4 regions of the Streptomyces hamibioticus genome follow, and region 2 is predicted to be linked to each of the others. Evidence: riboswitches for the same ligand, from Rfam matches in the RefSeq annotation. Region 2 holds a riboswitch; each other region holds the start of a gene.
What was found. Region 2 has a riboswitch for cyclic di-AMP ahead of ACLGIH_RS20570 (transglycosylase family protein). Riboswitches for the same ligand answer to the same signal wherever they lie in the genome.
Positions count from the first base shown of each region.

Region 1 (5,248 bases), 1.4 Mb from region 2:
CGTCCACGCGCGCCTCGTCGGCACCGGACATCATGGCGCCGAACCGGCAGGACACCGCCACCAGCGAGCCGGTCTTGCCACCCAGCACGTCCAGGTAGTGCTCGACCGGGTCCCGGCCGTCCTGCGGCCCGGCCGTCTCCAGGATCTGCCCGGTGACCAGCCGCTCGAACGCCAGGGCCTGCACCCGGACCGCCTCCGGCCCCAGGTCGGCGAGGATCTGCGACGCCCGGGCGAACAGGAAGTCGCCGGTCAGGACGGCGACCGAGTTGCCCCAGCGGGTGTTCGCGCTGGGCACCCCGCGGCGCACCGCGGCCTCGTCCATCACGTCGTCGTGGTAGAGGGTGGCGAGGTGGGTCAGCTCGACGACGACGGCCGACGGGACGATCCCGGGGGCGTACGGATCACCGAACTGCGCCGAGAGCATCACCAGCAGCGGCCGGAAACGCTTGCCGCCGGCCCGCACCAGGTGCTGGGCGGCCTCGGTGATGAAGGGCACCTCACTCTTGGTTGCCTCGAGCAACCCTTCCTCGACAGCCGCCATCCCGGCCTGGACATCGGCTTCCAGAGCCTGGTCCCGCACGCTCAGCCCGAACGGCCCGACGACGGTCACGAGGGGTCTCCTGTCTGCTGGTGTCTACTGGCGGTTACCCGGTTTGTCGATAGGTCGCTGCCATCACTCAAGTCAGCGTATCCGGTCACGTTTCGATCACCGCTAGCGCCCACCGTTACAGGCCGGTCGGTATCGGATCATGAACGGTATATTTTTGATCAGGTGATATGAGCAAACTTTGATCGATATCGACGGGCGGGCGCGACCTCGACGCGCGCCCGACATGTGGCACTCGACACCTGCCGCTCGACACCCGGCACCCGGCACCCGGCACCCGGCACCCGGCACCCGCGACAGCAGGCCCGCGCCCCGGCGCCACCGCACCGCCCCCCGAGCCCGCCCGGCACCGCCCACCTCCACCCGATCGGCCACCCCCGCTCCCCGTCGAAGATCCCGTCACCCCTCCCAACGGCCGGCCCTCCGCGAACGTCACCCATTCGACGCGCAAACCCGCGTTCCCGCCCAGGACTGGGCGGTTGGCTCGCAGTTGAACTGATTGCCCGATTTGCCGGGCTTGTTGACCCAGGTGAATTGGCTCACGCGGCACCCGCGGCCGGCCGTCGCCCCGCGCCCCCTCCGCCCCTTTGCCCTGTAGGCCAGTTGGGCTTGGCGCACGCAAAGGATCAAGCACGCCGAAATTGATGGATCAAGGTCAAAAGGCCGCTTGTGTGAATCCCGCACTTGTTCCGGACATGTGCTCTCGCATACGTTCCCGGCCTGTCGGGCGGACGCCGAGTCCTGCCGCCGCCCGGACGGACACCCATTCGACCAACTCACGCACGGCAGGAGCGGGGGACCCAGGTAAGTCGCCGCGCCGGTCACGGACCGGAGCGGCTCGGGGTGAAGCCACGCCCGTCAGGGCGCGGCCGGGCACCTCCCGCCCGAACCCGACAGCTCACCTCGCAGGCGACGGAGAGGAACATCAGCATGCCCGGACGTGGTAAGCACCGCCGCCAGAGAACCAATCCGCTCACCCGAAGCGTCATCGCCGCCGGCACCGGCAGCGTGGCGCTCTCGCTCCCCCTCATGGGCGCCGCGACCGCGCACGCCGCCCAGCCGCCCCAGAGCGCCCCGGCCGCCGCCCAGTCGGCGCCGCAGGCCGCACAGGTGGCCAAGTCCCTCACGTACACCGTGGTCAAGGGCGACACCCTCTACCGGATCGCCGACAAGTACGACGTGAGCGGCGGATGGCGTCAGCTCTACAAGGACAACGGCGCGACCGTCGGCGACGACCCGCAGCTGATCCGCCCGGGCCAGAAGCTGAAGGTGACGACGACGAAGGCGGACGCCGCCGAGAAGGCGGGCAAGGCGAGCTCGGCGACCAAGGCGTCCACGGCCTCCGCGCCGGCCACGAAGGCCGCCGGAACCGTCGCCAAGGCCACCACGGCCGCCGCGAAGACCTACGCGAACAACCTCGACGGCTGGATCCGCGAGGCGCTGGACGTCATGGCGCAGAACGGGATCCCCGGTTCGTACGAGGGCATTCACCGCAACATCATGCGGGAGTCCTCCGGCAACCCGCAGGCCATCAACAACTGGGACATCAACGCGGTCAACGGCACGCCGTCCAAGGGGCTGCTGCAGGTCATCGACCCCACCTTCCGCGCCTACCACGTGCCGGGCACCTCCTGGGACCCGTACGACCCGGTCGCGAACATCACGGCGGCGTGCAACTACGCGGCCGACCGGTACGGCTCGATCGACAACGTCTTCGGCCCGTACTGAGACGCCGGGCTACGGCCCGTACAGTCGCTCGAGGACGACGGCGATGCCGTCGTCCTCGTTCGACAGCGTGACCTCGTCGGCCACCGCCCGCAGCTCGGGATGGGCGTTGGCCATCGCCACCCCGTGGGCCGCCCAGTCGAACATCGGGATGTCGTTGGGCATGTCACCGAAGGCGATCGTCTGCCACGGGCTCGCCCCCAGCCGCTCGGCGGCCAGTGCCAGGCCGGTCGCCTTGGTGATGCCGCACGGCTGGAGCTCCACGGTCCCCGGCCCCGACATCGTGACCGTCGCCAGCGAACCGACCACCGCGCGGGCCGTCGCCGCCAACTGGTCGTCGGACAGGCCCGGGTGGCGCAGCAGCACCTTGCTGATCGGCGTACCCCACAGGTCGTCGCGCCGGTCGACCCGTACGGCGGGCAGAGTCGGGTGCGGCATCAGGTATCCCGGCTCGATGAGGGTGAGGCCGTCGACCCCGTCCTGGTCCACGGCCGCGTACACCTGCCCCACCTCCGCCTCGATCTTTCCCAGAGCCGTCTCCGCCAGCTCCCGGTCCAGGGTCACCGACCACAGCAGGCGGCCCGATCCGGCGTCGTACACCTGCGCGCCCTGACCGCACACCGCGAGCCCCGTGCAGCCAAGGTCGGCGAGGAGCGGCCGGACCCGGGGCGCCGGGCGCCCCGTCACCACCAGATGCCGCGCACCGGCCCCGGCCACCCGCGCGAGCGCGGCGAGCGACCGGTCGGACACGGTGTCGTCGCCTCGGAGCAGTGTTCCGTCGAGGTCGGTGGCGACGAGGGCATATGCGGTGGGGTCCATGATCAGAGAATACGGACATCGCGCCCCGCCGACTCACCAGCGGAACGCATGCGCACCAGAAGGCATCGGTCGAGGTCAAGATCAGGTGCACGCAAGGACGTTTGTGTCCGGAAACTGACGCATCAAGAGCTAAAGGCAGTTAAGGGCCTGTGCACCGGTTGGCAACAACATGGTCCGCTACCTACCCTCCGGGTCGGCCCGGGGGTACCTTCCTTGTGTCCAGGGGGACTTGATCGGGGGGTCGGGTTGGGCATCGGACGCATTCGTGTGCTGCAGCCGGAGGAGCTGGGCGAGGGGGAACGAGAGCACTGGCGCGACCTGCGCGCCAAGTCGCAGACGCCGCGGAACCCGTTCATGGAGCCGGAGTTCACCGACGCCGTGGGCCGGGTGCGGCCCGGGGCGCGGGTCGCGGTGCTGTACGAGGGCGGGGAGCCGGCCGGGTTCCTCCCCTACGAGCGGGGGCCGCTGGGGCAGGGGCGCGCGATCGGCCTCGGCGTCTCGGACTGCCAGGGCGCGGTGCTGGCCCAGGGTCCGGTCCCGGACACCCGGGCCCTGCTGCGGGCCTGCTCGCTGTCCGGGTACGCCTTCGACAACCTGGAGGCGGAGCAGCGGCTGTTCGTCCCGTACGCCGCCGGGAAGCACGCCGCCCACGTCATCGACGTGGCGCAGGGCTACGGGGCGTACGAGCGGGCGCTGCGGGCCCGGTCACCGAAGTTCCTGAAGACCACGCTGGCCAAGGAACGGCGGCTCGGGCGCCAGGTCGGGGACGTGCGGTTCGTGTTCGACGAGCGGGACCCGGCCGCGCTGCGCACCCTCATGGGCTGGAAGTCGGCGCAGTACCGCAGGACGGGGCGCCGGGACCGGTTCGCCCAGGAGTGGATCACGCGGCTGGTCGGCGGGCTGGCCAGGACCCGGGCGCCGGAGTGCACCGGCACGCTCTCCGTCCTCTACGCCGGCGGCCGCCCGGTCGCCGCCCACTTCGGGCTGCGGTCGGCGACCGTGCTGGCGTGCTGGTTCCCGGCGTACGAACCGGAGTTCGCGAAGTACTCGCCGGGCCTGGTGCTGCATCTGCGGATGGCCGAGGCCGCCGCCGCGGAGGGCATCGGCATGCTCGACATGGGGCGCGGTGCCGCCGAGTACAAGGACTCGCTGAAGACGGGTGAACTCCCCGTGTACGAGGGGGCGGCGACCCGTCCGGGGCCGGGCGGCGCGCTGCAGTGGCTCGGCCACGAGCCCGCGCGCCGCGCGCAGAGCTTCGTCCGCGCCCGGCCCCGGCTGGCGTCGCTGGCGGCACGGACGCTGAGGGGGGCGGCGCGGCTGCGCCGGTCGTGACGGACAGGGGCGACGGACAGGGTGACGACAGGGGGGTGGGCGCATGGCCGGAGGACGGCGTGCGCGGCAGCGGACGCGGGAGACCCGGGGAGAGATCGAGAGTTTCCTGAGCATCGAGCCGGTGCAGGTCGCCGAGCTGGACCTGAGGCCGGACGGAGCGCGGCTCGGACCGGGGCCGGGCGGTGAGCCGGTGACGTCCGGCGACGTCTTCGTCCTGGTCCGCCGGTCGGGGCGGCCGGTCGGCACGCTGGTCGGGCGGGTACCGGAGGGCGCCGACCCGGCGGCGGTCCTGACAGAGCTTGCTCGGGGGGTGGCGGGGGCGGGGGGCACGGCCGCCGTGCGGACGGAAGACGCGACTGCGGAGGAGACAGCCGCCGTACGGGCGGAAGGTGGGGCTGAGCGGGGCGTGGCCGCCGCCTGGGTGGACGGGGCGGCTCCGCGAGGATCGGCCGCGTCGGGGGCCGGGGCGGCTCCGAGGGGATCGGCCGCGTCGGGGGCCGGGGCGGCTCCGAGGGGATCGGCCGCGTCGGGGGCCGGGGTGCCGTCCGCGAGTGTGGTGGTGGCCACCCGGGAGCGGGCCGGCCGGCTGGCGCGGGCCCTCGACTCGCTGCTCGCGCAGGACCATCCGGACGTCGAGATCATCGTCGTCGACAACGCGCCCCTGACCCAGGAGACCCGGGACCTCGTCGAGCGCAAGTACGGCGAGCGCGTGCGGTACGTGTGCGAACCGGTGCCCGGCCTCGCCGTCGCCCACAACCGCGGGCT
Region 1 is NZ_JBKKQY010000001.1:3,095,897-3,101,144, forward strand. It holds gene ACLGIH_RS13805 (polyprenyl synthetase family protein) at 1-610, opposite strand, end outside; cyclic di-AMP (ydaO/yuaA leader) riboswitch at 1,367-1,534, shown strand; gene ACLGIH_RS13810 (transglycosylase SLT domain-containing protein) at 1,538-2,335, shown strand; gene ACLGIH_RS13815 (HAD family hydrolase) at 2,345-3,151, opposite strand; gene ACLGIH_RS13820 (GNAT family N-acetyltransferase) at 3,419-4,483, shown strand; gene ACLGIH_RS13825 (glycosyltransferase family 2 protein) at 4,527-5,248, shown strand, end outside.
Region 1: another riboswitch for cyclic di-AMP. It lies ahead of ACLGIH_RS13810 (transglycosylase SLT domain-containing protein); the one in region 2 lies ahead of ACLGIH_RS20570 (transglycosylase family protein).

Region 2 (5,248 bases):
ACCACCAGCGCGAGCAGCGCCGCCCGGCCGGTCAGCCGGGAGCGGCGGGCCTGGCGCCTGGTCTGCGAGCGGTAGACGCGGGCCGCGGTCTGCTCCCCGAGCAGCCGGATCCGCGTCGCGGTGGAGAAACGGTCCCGGTCCTTCACCGCCATGTGCCCCGCCTCCCGTTCACGTCGTGCGTGTTCATACCGTGTTCATACGTGCGTACGTCCCCGCACACGGTACGGGACCGGATACGGGGACGTACGGACGACGCTGCCCACGAGGGCGGGGTCAGCCCTCGCCGTGCTTAGTGGTTCGCCGAGCGAAACCGCGGGAAGGCGCTGCGGCCGGCGTACACCGCCGCGTCGTCGAGGATCTCCTCGATGCGCAGCAGCTGGTTGTACTTGGCGACGCGCTCGGAGCGGGCCGGGGCGCCGGTCTTGATCTGGCCGCAGTTGGTGGCGACGGCCAGGTCGGCGATGGTGACGTCCTCGGTCTCACCGGAGCGGTGGGACATCATGCACTTGAAGCCGTTGCGCTGGGCCAGCTCGACGGCGTCCAGGGTCTCGGTCAGCGAACCGATCTGGTTGACCTTGACCAGCAGCGCGTTGGCGGCGTTCTCCTCGATGCCGCGGGCCAGGCGCTCCGGGTTGGTGACGAACAGGTCGTCGCCGACGAGCTGGACCTTGTCACCGAGCCGGCCGGTGATGGTCTTCCAGCCCTCCCAGTCGTCCTCGAACAGCGGGTCCTCGATGGAGACCAGCGGGTACGCCTCGACCAGCTCGGCGTAGTACTCGGTCATCTCGGCCGCCGAGCGCTCCTTGCCCTCGAAGGTGTAGACGCCGTCCTTGTAGAACTCGGAGGCGGCGACGTCGAGGGCGAGGGCGACCTGCTCGCCGGGCGTGTAACCGGCCTCCTTGATCGCCTCGAGGATGAGGTCGAGGGCCTCGCGGTTGGAGCCGAGGTTCGGCGCGAAGCCGCCCTCGTCGCCGAGGCCGGTGGCCAGGCCCTTGTTCTTCAGGACCTTCTTCAGGGTGTGGTAGACCTCGGTGCCCCAGCGCAGGGCCTCGGAGAAGGACTCCGCGCCGATCGGGGCGATCATGAACTCCTGGATGTCCACGTTCGAGTCGGCGTGCGACCCGCCGTTCAGGATGTTCATCATCGGCACCGGCAGCAGGTGCGCGTTGGGGCCGCCCAGGTAGCGGAAGAGCGGCAGGTCGCTGGCCTCGGAGGCGGCGTGGGCGACGGCGAGCGAGACGCCGAGGATGGCGTTGGCGCCGAGGGAGCCCTTGTTGTCGGTGGCGTCCAGGTCGAACATGGCCTGGTCGATCAGGCGCTGCTCGGTGGCGTCGTAGCCGACCAGCTCCGGGCCGATCTGCTCGATGACGGCCAGGACGGCCTTCTCGACACCCTTGCCCTGATAGCGGCTGGTGTCGCCGTCGCGGAGCTCGATGGCCTCGAAGGCGCCGGTGGAGGCGCCGGACGGGACGGCGGCACGACCCGTGCTGCCGTCGTCGAGGCCGACCTCGACCTCGACCGTGGGGTTGCCTCGGGAGTCCAGGATTTCCCGGGCTACGACGACGTCGATGGACGGCACGAGCATCTCCTTCGTGGATGTGACGCTGTTGGGCAGGTCCGCGGTGGCTGTGCGGGCCGGCCGTGGGGCTCTGCGGGATGAGCCTAACCGGCTCCGGGCGATCGGCCAGCCGGTCACCCACCCCTTGGACAGAACCGAGAGCAAATTGTTTCCGAACGGAACAAAGGCGTATCCCCGGATTCCCGGCGACGGCTCCCGGGCCCGGCGGGCGGCGGTCGGCGGTCGGCGGTCGGCGGTCGGCGGTCGGCGGTCGGCGGCTCACCGGTTCCCCGGGACGGCGGCGCGAAAAACCCCGCCCCGGTGCGTACGGGGGAACACGCACCGGGACGGGGGGACTGCGGGCCGCTGCTTACTTCAGGTGCAGCTGCTGACCCGGGTAGATCAGGTCGGCTTCCTCGACGATGTCGTCGTTCAGCTGGAACAGCTTCTGCCAGCCGCCCTCGACGCCGTGCTCGGTGGCGATGGAGCTGAGGGTGTCACCCTTGACGACCTTGTACTCGCCGTCGCCCTTCTCGACCTTCTTGCCGGTCGGGGTGGTGACGGTCTTCTTGCTCTCCTCGGCCTTGGGCGCGGCCGGGCGCTCCTGCGAACGGGAGGCCTTCTGCTCGGTCTCGCGGCTCTCGGTGGCACCGGAGGCGCTGTTCGAGGAGCCGTTCGAGGAACCGCCGGACTCGGTGGAGCCGCCACCGCCGTACGGGGCGCTGGACAGGTTCTTGCCACAGACCGGCCAGGCACCCTTGCCCTGGCCCGCGAGGACCTTCTCGGCGATCTCGATCTGCTGGGCCTTGGTGGCCTGGTCGGCGGTGGCCGCGTACTGGGTGCCGCCGTAGCCGGCCCAGGTGGAGGCGGAGAACTGCAGACCGCCGTAGTAGCCGTTGCCGGTGTTGATGGACCAGTTGCCGCCGGACTCGCACTGGGCGACGGCGTCCCACTCTGCGGCGGTGGCGGCGGAGGCGTTGCCGGCCGCCATCAGCGGGGCGGCGACGGCGGCGCCGGTGACGCCGGCGACGGCGATGGCGCGAGTGGCCTTGGACGGACGACGGTGCTTGCCCTTGCCGGAAAACAGCATGGTTGGATCCCCTCACCGACGCCTACGAGGTGAGCTGTCGGGTTCGGGCCGGTGGAATTGCCCGGCCACACCTCTCTTTACGAGAAGCGCGGCTTCACCCCTAGCCGTTCCGGCGCAACTGGCCGGTCGGGCACTTACCTTGGGTCCCCCGCTCCTGCCTACGGCGCTTGACGCGACGACTGTTCCCGGACGGCCGCTGGCAGGATTCGGCGTTGCGGCAGCCGGGGCCCGCGATGGCGAGCGATCACGACCGTAGTCACGCGCACCGCGGATTTTCAAAGACGATCAGGGCTTCTGAGACCTATCTCTCACGGCATCTAAACCGGACATCAGCGCCCGAACCCTGACATGAACTCCCGCTACTTTTCGCCCGATTCGACCCGCACTGCAAGCGTCTGACCGGGCAGGATGTGGTCCGGGTCGGCACCCACGGCCTCCTCGTTGGCGGCGTAGAGCGCGCGCCACCCGCCGTCCAGTTCAAGGGAGTCGGCGATGCCCCAGAGACTGTCGCCGGAGCGGACCGTGTACGTGCCGTCCGCGGCATCCCGCACGGCGGCGTCGCCGCGCGAGGCATGCCGCCCCGCCGACTCGCCCGTACGACCGTCCCCGGCACCCTCGTCCGCGCTCTCGCCGCGGTGGCGGCCGGTGCCGCTCTGGCCGGTGTCCGTCAGATCCGAAGAACCGGCACCCTGCCCGGAGTTGTCCGAGTCGTCGCGCTTTGCGGTGGCCGAGTCGGTGGCGGTCGCCGCGGGCGAGCCATTTTCGCCGGACGTGTCGGACTTGGGGGATTCGTCCGTGCCGTTCGTGGGAGTGCCGGACGGAGTGGGCGCGGCCGTCGAGGCGGACGCGTCGGGGTCCGGGGCGGTCGGTGACGCAGGCACGCTCTCGGGCGCGGTCTCGGGCGCGGACTCCGTTGTCGCCCCGGGGGTGCCCGATGCGTCCGATGTGGGTGACGTGGGTGACGTGGGAGCGGTGGGCGTCGCGTCCGACGATCCGTCATCCGCGGTGCCGCCGCCGACCGCCGACGGCGAGTCGTTCTCCAGGCCGGCGAGCAGTCCGCAGGTCGGCCACGCGGTGATGCCCTCGGCCGCGAGCAGCTTCTCGGCGACTCTGATCTGCTGGGACCGGCTGGCCTGGTCGGCGCTCGACGCGTAGGCGAGGCCGCCGTACTGCTCCCACTTCTCCTGGGGCAACTGGAGCCCGCCGTAGTAGCCGTTGCCGCTGTTCTGGCTCCAGGCGCCGCCGGTCTCGCACTCGGCGACACGGTCCCACGCCGCGCCGTCGGCCGCGCTGGCACCGGAGGCCCCGAGGAGCGGGATCGCGATGGCGGAGCCGGTCACGCCGGCGGCGACGACGAGAGCCGGGGCCTGGCGGGGGCGGCGGTGACGACCGTTCCCGGAGAGCATGCGAAGACCTTTCGGAGACAGCGCTGACCCGCGCGGCGGGTGGCGCTCGGCGCCGCGCTGATCCGTGAACGTATAGGCAGACGATCACTTGTCACAAGTTCATGCCGCGCAGATCACGTGAAGATCACGAAGTTGAGCGCGTGTCACCTTTGCCCGAGGGTCCCGGGACGGGGTCCGCCGCGGGGCCCGCCGCCGGGGCCGGTGTGAACGACACGGGCAGGGTGCGCAGTCCGCGCATGATGAGCCCGCCGCGCCAGCGCAGTTCGGCGGGATCCTCGGCGAGGCGCAGGTCGGGCAGGCGGGCCAGGAGGGTGGCGAGCGCGGTCTGGCCCTCCAGGCGGGCGAGCGGGGCGCCGAGGCAGTAGTGGATGCCGTGGCCGTATCCGAGGTGCTGGTTGTCGCGACGGGCGAGGTCGAGGGTGTCGGGGTCAGCGAACCTCGCCGGGTCCCGGTCGGCGGCGGCGAGGACGACGAGGACGGGGTCGCCGGGGGCGATGTCCTGTCCGCCGATGGTCAGCGGGCGGGTGGCGAACCGCCAGGTGGCCAGCTCCACGGGGCCGTCGTAGCGCAGGAGTTCCTCGACGCCGGTCTCCAGCAGGGCGTGGTCGCCGGCGGCCAGGGAGCGCTGGAGCCGGGCCCGCTGCCCGGGGTGGGTGAGCAGGGCGTAGGTGCCGTTGCCGATGAGGTTGACGGTGGTCTCGACGCCGATTTGAGCAGTCGCAGAAAGAACGGTGTAGCCGGGACCGTCCGCCTTGGCTGCGTTCCGGTCCGCCGGCTTCGGCCGCGGCTCCTCGGTCCTGACCTCCGCGAGCAGGCCGGCACGGAGCTGACCCGTCACAGTCAGTTGCGGCAGCGTCGGACGCTTGTACGCCGGCACCCCCCTCTCGTCGGCCCGCAGCGTCTTCATGATCTCGGGCCAGGCCCCCGCCTTGAACCAGGTGAGCTGCCTCTCGCGCATGGGATTGATGGGGCCCCAGGTGAGCGGCATGTCGACCCACGAGAGACCGTGGCGCAGGCGGTGAAGCATCCCGCAGAACTGCTGGCGAATGTCGTACTTGCTCGTGAAGTGCTTCTTCTTCTTGCCGCCGAAGAACGGCTGGAGGGTATCGAGTACGGCTTCCCAGTCGGCGTCTGTCGGGTCGGGCGGAACCAGGGTTCCGGTGTCCCAATGCCAGTGCTGCACCGCGCACCGCA
Region 2 is NZ_JBKKQY010000001.1:4,496,316-4,501,563, reverse strand. It holds gene ACLGIH_RS20580 (FtsB family cell division protein) at 1-152, opposite strand, end outside; gene eno (phosphopyruvate hydratase) at 290-1,579, opposite strand; gene ACLGIH_RS20570 (transglycosylase family protein) at 1,929-2,648, opposite strand; cyclic di-AMP (ydaO/yuaA leader) riboswitch at 2,653-2,824, opposite strand; gene ACLGIH_RS20565 (transglycosylase family protein) at 3,008-4,054, opposite strand; partial or broken gene ACLGIH_RS20560 (cytochrome P450) at 4,179-4,760, opposite strand.

Region 3 (5,248 bases), 3.5 Mb from region 2:
GCGCTCACCGACGTCATCACCGAAGGGGTGGCCGCCGGAGAGTTCCCCTGTCCCGACCCGGCCGGCGCCGCCCTGCGGCTGACGGCCCTGCTCGACGGGCTGGCCGTACAGCTGACGTCGTACGGCGGCAGCGTGTCCCGGGCGCGCGCCCAGGAGTGGGTGGACGACGCGCTCGCCCGCGAGCTGGGGGTGGCACGGGAGGCCCTGACCACGCCACGCCGACGAGCCCGCCCCGCCGGCGGGCCCGTCACCCGGGTGAGCCCGCCCCGCGAGTGACCACGGGCCCGCCGACGCACGCATCCAGCCCGCGGGCCCACCAGGCCGGGAGCGCGGGCCCGCCCATGAGCCCGGGCAACGGGAAAGCGTCCCGCCGACGCACGCCGGCCACCGGCCCACGTCGGCCCCGCCCGTTGGTCACGCCGCCGGCCGTCGGCCGCACACGCCGGTGAGCGCCGGCCGCCCCTGAGGCACTCCGCGAGAACCGCCCCGGTCCCTCGTCCCGGCGTCCGTGCGCCCCGTCAGGCCACCGAGGTGATCCGCATCCGGATGTCGTCCGGCGAGAGGGTCCCCTTGGCGGTCACGTGGTCGCCCGAGGACTCGCCGCGCAGCCGCCGTCCGATCCATGGCACCAGGTACTCGCGCGCCCAGTGGACGTCGTCCCGCCGGATGTCGAGGGTGCCGCGCGGCGGCAGCGGAGGCCAGGGCTGCTCCGGGTCGGCCGGGACCGGGAGGCCGAGCACCTGTCCGGCGCGCAGCGCCACGCGCGTGTGCCCCTCGGGCGACAGGTGCAGCCGGTCCGTGTCCCAGGCCCGGCGGTCCTGCACGCTGCGCAGCGACCACAGGTCGAGCACCGGGCAGCCGTACCGGTCGGCGACGGCCCGCACATGTCCGTTGTACGTGGCGATCTTGCCGCGCAGGTGCTTGAGGAGCGGCACCCTGCGGGTGTCGAACCCGGTCGTCACCAGGACGGTGCCGGCCACCGCCGCCAGCTCGGCGACCGCCCGCTCGAACCGCTCGGCCACCTCGTCGGGGTCGGTGCCGGGCCGGATGATGTCGTTGCCGCCCGCACAGAACGAGACCAGGTCCGGGGCGAGTTCGACGGCCCTGGGAACCTGGTCGGCCACGATCTGGTCGAGCAGCTTCCCGCGCACCGCGAGGTTGGTGTAGCCGAAGTCGCCCTCGGGCCGCCGGTCGGCGAGCAGGACGGCGAGGCGGTCGGCCCAGCCGACGAACGCCCCGTCGGGGCCGGGGTCGCCGACGCCCTCGGTGAAGCTGTCCCCCACCGCCACGTACGACCCGATCACTGATCTGCTGTCACTCTTCGAATCGTCTGCCACGTCGCACCATGATTCACCGTGGAATGTGACTTACGCGACCGTAGGCAGGGGTTGACGGGCGGTGAGAAAGGCCACTCGTAAATCATTTGCCAACTCCGGAACCACGGGCCGCCATTCCCGGGCCCTCTTCCCGGCCCCGCTTCCGGACCCGCACGCACCGAAGGCCGGACCCGGGGATCGGGGTCCGGCCTTCGGTCGCGCGAGAGGCGGAGCGTCAGAGGGAGACGCCCTTGGAGCGCAGGTAGGCGACCGGGTCCACGTCGGAGCCGTAGCTCGGCGTGGTGCGGATCTCGAAGTGCAGGTGCGGCCCGGTCGAGTTGCCGGTCGAGCCGGAGAGGCCGACCTGCTGGCCCGCGCTCACCGACTGACCGCTGGAGACGGAGAGCGAGGACAGGTGGGCGTACTGGGCGTAGTGGCCGTCGGCCAGCTTGAGGACGACCTGGTTGCCGTACGCGCCCGCCCAGCCGGCCGAGACGACCGTACCGGCGCCCACGGCCTTCAGGGAGGTGCCCGTCGGGACGGCGAAGTCGGTGCCGGTGTGGTAGCCGCTGGACCACATGCTGCCCGACTGGCGGTACGGCGTGCCGACGGTGCCGCCCGGCACCGGGGAGACGAAGCCGCTGGAGGCGTTGGCGGAGGTACCGGCGGACTGAGCGCGGGCGCCCTCGGAGGAGGACTCCTTCGCCGGGGCGTCCGAGGACGACTTCTGCTTCTGCGGCGCGGCCGGCTTCGACGGCTCGGCGGCCTTCGACGACTTGCCGGACGACTTGCCGGCGCCCGCCTCGGCCGCGCCGCCGATGGCGAGCTTCAGGCCCGGGTGGATGAGCGAGGGGTCCTCGCCGACGGCCTGGAGGTTGTCGGCCCACAGCTGCTGCCAGCCGCCGTCGACGTTCTGCTCGTCGGCGATCTTCGCGAGGTAGTCACCGGAGCGCACGGTGTAGGTGCGCTTGTCCGAGGACTTCGCGTTGCCGGCGGTGCCGGCGCTCTTCTCGGCGGCCTTCTGCTGGGCCACCGGAAGGGAGGAAACGGCCTTTTCGGACACGGACTGCGCGGGAGCGGCCTGGGCGTTCGCAGCACCCATGAGCGGGAGCGCGAGCGCGGCTCCACCGGTTCCGGCGAAAGCGATGACGCGGGTCAGACGCTGGGTCTTGGTACGGCGGTGCTTACCCTTCGCGGGCATGGCGAATTCCTCTCCGGCGCCTACGAGGTGAGCTGTCGGGTTCGGGCTGGAGATGCCCGGCCGGGCCGAAGCACGGCTTAACCCCTAGCCGTTCCGGAGACCGGAACAGGCGGTGATACCTGTGGGTCCCCCGCTCCTGCCGTGTACGGGTGTGGGTGAGTGCGGGCTCCGGTCGGCGGCAGGATTAGGCGTCCGTCCGGATCGGTGGTGAACGTAAGGGACCAAGACGCACAGAAACAAGCGACGGTTTCCCGATGCGGGGTTTTCACGTGATCCCCTTGGGGAAAGAGTGGTCACACTCCGTCGACTCTCCGGGCACCATCACCGGCAAACACCCTTGAAAACAGCTGGAATTACGTGAGCATGATGGGCAACGCACCGTCACGGATATGACCCTCCTCACGCACCGCCTCTCCAGCCCCCCTTATTCCAGAGCGAGTTGGAACTAAGACACCAATTCGGACAGAATTCCCGAATGCACCACCAATGAATAAGTGCCGCATCGAGTCGCCCGGCGTCGTGCCCGGTGTACCGCCTGTGGACAACTCATTGCCCCAGGCAAGGGATGCCGTATCGTCGAGTCGGTGCCCGTCGACGAGCAGCGTCGGCGGGGCGGAGTGGGAGGAGTCCCCGTGACGCAGCAGGTCCCGTCGACCGAGCCCGAGCTGGCCGGTGTGCGCAACTTCCGTGACGTGGGCGGACTGCCGACCGCGGACGGCCGACGGGTGCGGTACGGCGTGCTGTACCGCAGCGGCCACCTGGCGCACGCCACCGCGGAGGACGCCGCCTTCCTCGACTCCCTGGGGCTGCACACGATCTTCGACTTCCGCAACGCGGCCGACCAGAAGCTCGAGGGCCCGGACATCGCGCTGCCCGGCGTGCGCAACGTGAACCTGCCGCTGTCCGACCCCGCCGACGGCGCCGAGTTCTGGAAGATGGTCCGCGACGGCGACCTCGACCAGCTCCGGGAGATCCTGGCGGACGGCAAGGGCGCGCACCGGATGATCGCCTCGTACCGCATGATCATCAAGGAGCGCACGGCGGAGCACTCCCAGGTGCTGCACGCGCTCGCCGAGGACAGCGTGCCCGCCCTGATGCACTGCGCGGCCGGCAAGGACCGGGCCGGCCTGTCGGTGGCGGTGACGCTGCTCGCCGTGGGCGTGGAGCGCGAGGCCATCGTCGAGGACTACCTGAAGTCGGGCGCCGCCCACCGCCGCTACAAGGTGCGCCGCAGCGGCAGCTCCGACTCGGCCTACTCCCCCGAGGTCATGGAGCTGCTCAGCCCCCTGTTCGACGCCCGCGCCGAATACCTGGCGGCGGCCTTCGACACGATCGAGGAGACCTGGGGCGGCGTCGACACCTATCTGGAGCGGGGTCTGCGGATCACACCGGACATCCGGGAGCGGCTGCGCGAGCGCCTGCTCGACTGAGCCACGCCACCGCCCCGCCACCGCCCCGGCTACTTGGCGCCGGCCTCGAACAGCAGGTAGACGAAGGCGGCGAAGACGTGCCCCACGGCGATGTAGACGATCAGCCGCACCCACAGCGCACGCGGGAACTTCTCCTCCATGTCGCTCACGGCGTCTCCCCGGGGGCGTGCCCCAGGCACAGCGCGGCCGTGGGGCTCTGCAGCAGCGTGTGGACGAACAGCAGGTCGACGCCGTCGGTGTCCACGGCGGCGATCCAGTGCGGGGTCAGCGAGTCGAAGTGCGCACTGTCGCCGGGCGCGAGCCGGTGCACGGTGTCGCCGAGGCGCAGCCGCAGCCGGCCCCGCAGGACGTGGAGCCACTCCTCGCCGGGGTGCACGCGCACGATGTCGCCCTGCGAGCCGAAGGGCACGTGGACCCGCAGCGCCTGCATCCCGCGCCCGGGCGCGCCGGCCGGCCAGTACGTCCAGCCGCCCGCCCGGGTCGGCTCCATGTCGGCCGCCCGGACGACGGCGTCGCGGTCCGCGACCGTCTCGCCGAGCAGCTCCGAGACCGTCGTACCGTAGATCCGGGCCAGCGCGAGCAGCATCGGCAGCGAGGGCTGGCGCTGACCGGTCTCCAGCCGGGAGAGATGGGCGGGCGACAGCCCCGCGGCGCGGGCCGCCGCCTCCAGCGTGAGACCGGCCCGCCGGCGCAGGGCGCGCAGCTGTGGCGCCACGACGGACACCGTCCCGGCGGGTCCGTCCGGCGCGGACTCGGGAGAGTTCATGCCTCCATTCAGCCCGAGCCTTGCCCCCGGGGCAATTTTCTTGCCTCTGAGGCAAAAGATCCCTAGCGGCCGGCCACCGCCTGCTTCACCAGCGTCTTGCCGAAGTCCCACATCAGGCCGCCGCCGCTGTGCGCGTCGTCCATGACCTCGGTGAAGGCGTCCACGAACCGGTCCACCTCCCGCTCACCGATGATCAGCGGCGGGATGAGCTTGATCACCTCCAGGTGGTCGCCGGAGACCTGGGTGAGGATGCGGTGCCGGTGCATCAGCGGGGCGACCACCATCTGTGCAAACAGCCCCTTGCGCGCCGCCTGCAGCATGGACCACCGGCTGCGCAGCTTCATCGACCGCGGCCGGCCGAACTCGATGCCGATCATCAGCCCCCGCCCGCGCACGTCGGAGACCAGCTCGTAGGAGTCCGCCATCGCAGTCAGCCGGGACTTCAGCCGCTCGCCCATGGCCGCCGCGTTGGCGACGACCTGTTCGTCCTCCAGCACGTGCAGCACCGCGAGCCCGGCGGCCATGGCCTGGGCGT
Region 3 is NZ_JBKKQY010000001.1:1,033,269-1,038,516, forward strand. It holds gene ACLGIH_RS04745 (TetR/AcrR family transcriptional regulator) at 1-276, shown strand, start outside; gene ACLGIH_RS04750 (SGNH/GDSL hydrolase family protein) at 519-1,304, opposite strand; gene ACLGIH_RS04755 (M23 family metallopeptidase) at 1,552-2,517, opposite strand; cyclic di-AMP (ydaO/yuaA leader) riboswitch at 2,522-2,685, opposite strand; gene ACLGIH_RS04760 (tyrosine-protein phosphatase) at 3,150-3,947, shown strand; gene ACLGIH_RS04765 (DUF6126 family protein) at 3,977-4,096, opposite strand; gene ACLGIH_RS04770 (helix-turn-helix domain-containing protein) at 4,093-4,713, opposite strand; gene ACLGIH_RS04775 (aspartate aminotransferase family protein) at 4,776-5,248, opposite strand, start outside.
Region 3: another riboswitch for cyclic di-AMP. It lies ahead of ACLGIH_RS04755 (M23 family metallopeptidase); the one in region 2 lies ahead of ACLGIH_RS20570 (transglycosylase family protein).

Region 4 (5,248 bases), 550 kb from region 2:
CGCAGACTGCTGCCCGCGGTGACGGAGGGCGACCTGGTGCCGACGGCGGCGGGGGTGCGGGCGCAGGCCGTCCTGGCGGACGGGACGCTGGTGGACGACTTCCTGATCCGGGAGGGGTCACGGGCGGTCCACGTACTGAACGCGCCGTCCCCGGCGGCGACGGCGTCCCTGCCGATCGGCCGGGAGGTGGCCCGCAGAGCACTGACGGCACTGGGCCGCTGCTGAGACGCGGGGCGCCGCCCGCGGCGCCGCGGGCAAAGGCAAAGGCAAAGGCAAACCGCACACACCGTAAAATCGACTCCACTGTGTCTGACTCCCACCACGCCCCCGAACACCCCACCGGTCGCGCGCCCGGCGGGTCGCTCCGCCGCGCCCGGGCAAAGGGCGAACCCCGCTTCCCCGACGGCCCCAAGGCCGACCCCGCCGGTGCGCACTTCGAGCGGCGGATCCGGAGCTTCCAGCCGCGCCGCAGCAGGGTGACCGCCGGCCAGGCGGACGCCCTTCAGCGGCTGTGGCACAAGTGGGGGCTGGACATCGACGGCCGACGCGTCATCGACCTCACCGATCTCTTCGGCAACGCCAACCCCGTCGTCCTGGAGATCGGCTTCGGCATGGGCGAGGCCACCGCCCGGATGGCCGCCGCCGACCCGGACACCAACATCCTCGCCGTGGACGTCCACACCCCCGGCCAGGGCAACCTGCTCAACCTCGCCGACCAGGACGGCCTGACCAACATCCGCGTCGGCAACGGCGACGCGATCATCCTGCTCCGCGAGATGCTCGCCCCCGACTCCCTCGACGGGCTCCGCGTCTACTTCCCCGACCCCTGGCCCAAGAAGCGGCACCACAAGCGCCGGCTGATCCAGCCGGAGTTCCTCACCCTGGCCGCCTCCCGGCTCAAGCCCGGCGCCATCGCCCACTGCGCCACCGACTGGGAGCCGTACGCCGAGCAGATGCTCGAGGTCTTCACCGCACACCCCGACTTCGAGAACACCCAGCCCGACGGCGGTTTCGCGCCTCGTCCCGCCCACCGTCCGCTGACCCGTTTCGAGGGCCAGGGACTGGACAAGGGTCATGTGGTGAACGACCTGCTCTTCCGCCGCGTACACCCCAGCCGAAAAGATCACCCCACCGGTGCCTGAAGCCGACCCCGCCCGCTCGCCGAGGTCGGCGCCCCCGTCTCGTTAGGGTCGATGCCGTGGCCACCTGCCCGCCGTACCAGCCGCCGGACCAGTCGCCGTACCCGCCCCCGATCCGCCACCTGGCCCGCACCACCGGCCACAACCCGCACCAGCCCCGCTGGTGGCAACGCACCTGGGTGCGTTACGGCGCTCTGAGCACCCTGCTCGCCCTCTCCGGCCTGGTCATCCTGGCCCTGGTCCGCGAGCAGACCGGCACGGAGGGCTTCCTGGTCGGCCTGGGACTCGCCGTCCTGCCCGTCCCCCTCCTGCTGGCCGCGTTCCGCTGGCTGGACCGCGTCGCGCCCGGCCCCTGGCGCGACCTGCTCTTCTCCTTCGCCTGGGGCGCCTGCGCAGCGGCACTGATAGCGATCGTCGCCAACAGCTTCGCGACCCGCTGGATAGCCACGGCCACCGCCGACCCGACCGGCGCCGACACACTCGGCGCCACCGTCATAGCCCCGATCGTCGAGGAGACCGCGAAGGCCGCCGCCGTCCTCCTGGTCTTCCTCTTCCGCCGCCACCACTTCACCGGCATCCTCGACGGCGTCGTCATCGCGGGCGTCACCGCGACCGGCTTCGCCTTCACCGAGAACATCCTCTACCTCGGCACCGCCTTCGGCACCGACCAGCTCGCCGGAGACCGCGGCATCGCCTCCGTCACCGCGGCGACGTTCTTCGTCCGCATCGTGATGTCGCCGTTCGCCCATCCGCTCTTCACGGTGCTCACCGGCATCGGCTTCGGCATCGCCGCGCTGTCCGCGGACGCCCGGCGGGCCGGACGCGTCCGCCGCATGCTGCTCCCGCCGGCCGGACTGCTCCTCGCGATGGGCATGCACGCCCTGTGGAACGGCTCGACGTCCTTCGGCGAGTACGGCTTCTTCGCCGTGTACGCGACCTTCATGGTGCCCGTGTTCGGCCTGCTCACCTGGCTGGTGATCTGGACCCGGCAGCGCGGGCTGCGCACCGTCCGGGCCGAGCTGGCCGCGTACGTCGCGGCCGGGTGGCTGGCGCCGGCCGAGCCCTTCGCGCTCGGCTCGATGCGCGCCCGCCGCATCGCCCGCGACCACGCCCGGCGCCACGCCGGGAAGGCGGCGGCACGGGCGGTGGCGGAGTACGAGGCGTACGCGACCTCGCTGGCGTTCCTCCGGCACCGGGGCGGCCGGGGCAGGGCGGGCGCCGACTTCGTCGTACGGGAACGGCGGCTGCTGGAGGAGCTGTGGCGGCGCCGGGAGGCAGCGCGCCCGGCCCTGGACTACGCGGCCCGGGCCACGGCACCGCCGGTACCCGTGATGCCCCCGCCCTGGCCCGCGTACGGCCCGCACCAGCCGTACGGGCCCTACGGGCGGCACGCACCGTACGCCCCGTACCCGCCGACCCGTACCACCACCCGTACCGCTCATGAACCGGCGCAACCAGCGCGACCGGCACAACCGGCAGCCCTGACGTCGGGGGGTCGCCGCCAGGACCGCCGGGGTTCAGGGCGGAGTGACCGTGAGGGCGTCAGACGTTGAGGCCCTTGCTCCGCAGCCAGGCCAGCGGGTCCACGCCGGAGCCGGACCCCTCGGGGTGCACCTCCAGGTGGAGGTGGGCCCCGGTCACGTTGCCCGTGGCGCCGACGCGGCCGATGACCTCGCCGGTGGTGACCTTCTGGCCGACGCTGACGCTGATGGAGGACTGGTGGGCGTACCAGATCTCGGTGCCGTCATCGAGGGTGAGCACCGTCTTGTAGCCGTACGACCCGTCCCAGCCGGCGGACGTGATGGTGCCGCTGTGCACGGCCTTGAGCAGCGTGCCCGTGGGTGCGGCGAAGTCGAGGCCGGTGTGGTGGCCGGAGGACCAGTAGGCACCGGCCTGCCCGAAGGTGGAGGAGATGGTGTACGAGGAGGTCGGCAGCGCGTACTGCTTGGCGAGCTGCGCCAGCCGCTCGGCCTCGGCCTTCTTGCGGGCCTCCTCTTCGGCCTTCTTCTTCGCGGCCGCGGCCTTGGCCTCCGCCTCCTGGGCCGCCTTCTCGGCGGCCTCCGCGGCCTTCTTCTCGGCGGCGGCCCGGGCCTCGGCGGCGGCCTTGCTCTCGACCTGGTCCTGCTGCTGTTCGGCCTGCGCCATGATCCGCGCCCGCAGCGCCTCACCGGCGTCGGCGGCGCCCTCGTCGGTGTCCGCGGACGCCACGGCGAGGTTGCTGAGCGGCGTCGCGGAGCCCTCGGGGGCCTTCTCCTCGTCCGAGATGAGGGAGCCGACGTTCGGCAGGTCGGGCATGGAGATCGACACCGGCGGCTTGCCGGTCTGCGCGCTGGCCATGCCGCCCGCTCCGACGGCGGCTATGACACCGACGCCGAGGACCGTGGAGCTGCGGGCGAGTCCGCCGCGCTGCTTGGCGACACGGTGCCGGCCGCGGACGGGCCGGACGGACTCCGCGGTGGGGTTCCACTCCTCCCACGGACCGTCGTCGCTGCGGGGTGCGCCATAGGCGAAGGTGTCGCTGTCGCGCTGGTTCGGCACGAACGGGGCCTCGGGGGCAGGCCGGTTGGACGCCACGTGGGCGTACTCCTTTCCTTCCTTCTCCGCCTACCGGGTTAGCTGACGGGTTCGGAGCAGGAAGGTCTCCTACGCGCGTATACGAGCCGTGTCTCCACGGCGCCATACGCGCGATTCACCCCAAGGTGGTGGTTCCCCGGTTCCTGCGCATCTCTGCGAAGGATTCGGCGCGTGCGCGCGGAGCCGCCTTCTGTGACGGCTGGGACGACCGCGCTGCGTTATCGAACGTTAATAGACCCGAGGCTCTTATTCCAAGCCGTTCCTCTTGATCATTAACGATCTCGCCACGGACACAGGCCCCAGGAGCGGCGAAAACCGGGCGAGTTGACTCGGCCTCAGCGCAGCCCCACCCGCCGTCGTTCAAGTTTCAACACCTGACGTTGTATCAGTTGTTATCGGAGGGCGCTCGACCGGTCACGACTCGTGACAATGATCAAGAACGGGTGATCAGGGGCGGATGATGAGGGCGGGTGGTCAGGGACCGTGCGGCCGGCGCACGGCGAGCAGCGCCATGTCGTCCGTCGTGCCGCCCCCCGTGTGCCGGTGCACGTCGTCGGCGAGCGCGTCGAGCAGTTCGCCGGGACGCCGGAACACCCGGCCGGCGAGCCGGGCCCGGGGGTCGTAGAACGCACCGCGGGCATCGCGGGCCTCGGACAGCCCGTCGGTGTGGAGCAGCAGCGTGGCCCCGCCGGGGAACCCGGTCTCCTCGGCCCGGTCGGGCCACCCGCCCAGCTCCCCCATGCCGAGCGGCAGGGCGGTGTGGCAGGCGGTCAGCGCGCGCAGGGTGCCGTCGGCGTGCAGCAGCAGCGGCGGCGGATGGCCGCGGTTGACGAGGCGCACGACCCCGTCGCCGTGCGGGAGTTCGGCGAGTACGGCGGTGGTGAAGCCCTCGTAGGCGTCCAGCCCCGCACGGCGGGCACCCTCGCGGGCCAGCGCCCGCTCCAGCCGCTGCGCGACCGCCTCCAGCGTCGCCTCCTGCTCGGCGGCCTCCCGGAACGCCCCGATCACCACGGCCACCGCCGCCACCGCGCCCATGCCCTTGCCGCGCACGTCCCCCACGATGAGCCGGACCCCGTGCGGGCTGTCCTGCACGGCGTACAGGTCGCCGCCGATGAAGGCGTCCGCCTGGGCCGCCTCGTAGCGGGCCGCGATCTCGAAGCCGCCGATCCGCTCCGCGGGCTCGGGCAGCACCGCCCGCTGGGCCGCCTCGGCGATCTCGCGGGCGGAGGCGAGGCGCTCGCCGGTCCGCCGCACGAAGGCGTTGACCAGGACGGCGAGGACCGCGACCGTCGCGATGGTGATCAGCTCGGTGATCGAGTCGATCCGATGGGCGACGCCGAGCGTGAGCTGCAACGTGCTCACGACGGCGACGGTCGCCGCCCCCGTGAGCACCGTGCCGCGCCGCGAGTAGAGCGGGGCGGCGATCAGGGGCGCGGCCGTGTACAGGGGCCCGGCGGTGAAGTACCGGGGGGTGAAGACGTCGTACACGGCACCGCCGACGATCAGCAGCACCGGGAGCAGGCGCACCAGGGTCC
Region 4 is NZ_JBKKQY010000001.1:3,942,388-3,947,635, reverse strand. It holds gene lhgO (L-2-hydroxyglutarate oxidase) at 1-225, shown strand, start outside; gene trmB (tRNA (guanosine(46)-N7)-methyltransferase TrmB) at 306-1,142, shown strand; gene ACLGIH_RS17770 (PrsW family intramembrane metalloprotease) at 1,199-2,692, shown strand; gene ACLGIH_RS17765 (M23 family metallopeptidase) at 2,682-3,713, opposite strand; cyclic di-AMP (ydaO/yuaA leader) riboswitch at 3,726-3,893, opposite strand; gene ACLGIH_RS17760 (PP2C family protein-serine/threonine phosphatase) at 4,188-5,248, opposite strand, start outside.
Region 4: another riboswitch for cyclic di-AMP. It lies ahead of ACLGIH_RS17765 (M23 family metallopeptidase); the one in region 2 lies ahead of ACLGIH_RS20570 (transglycosylase family protein).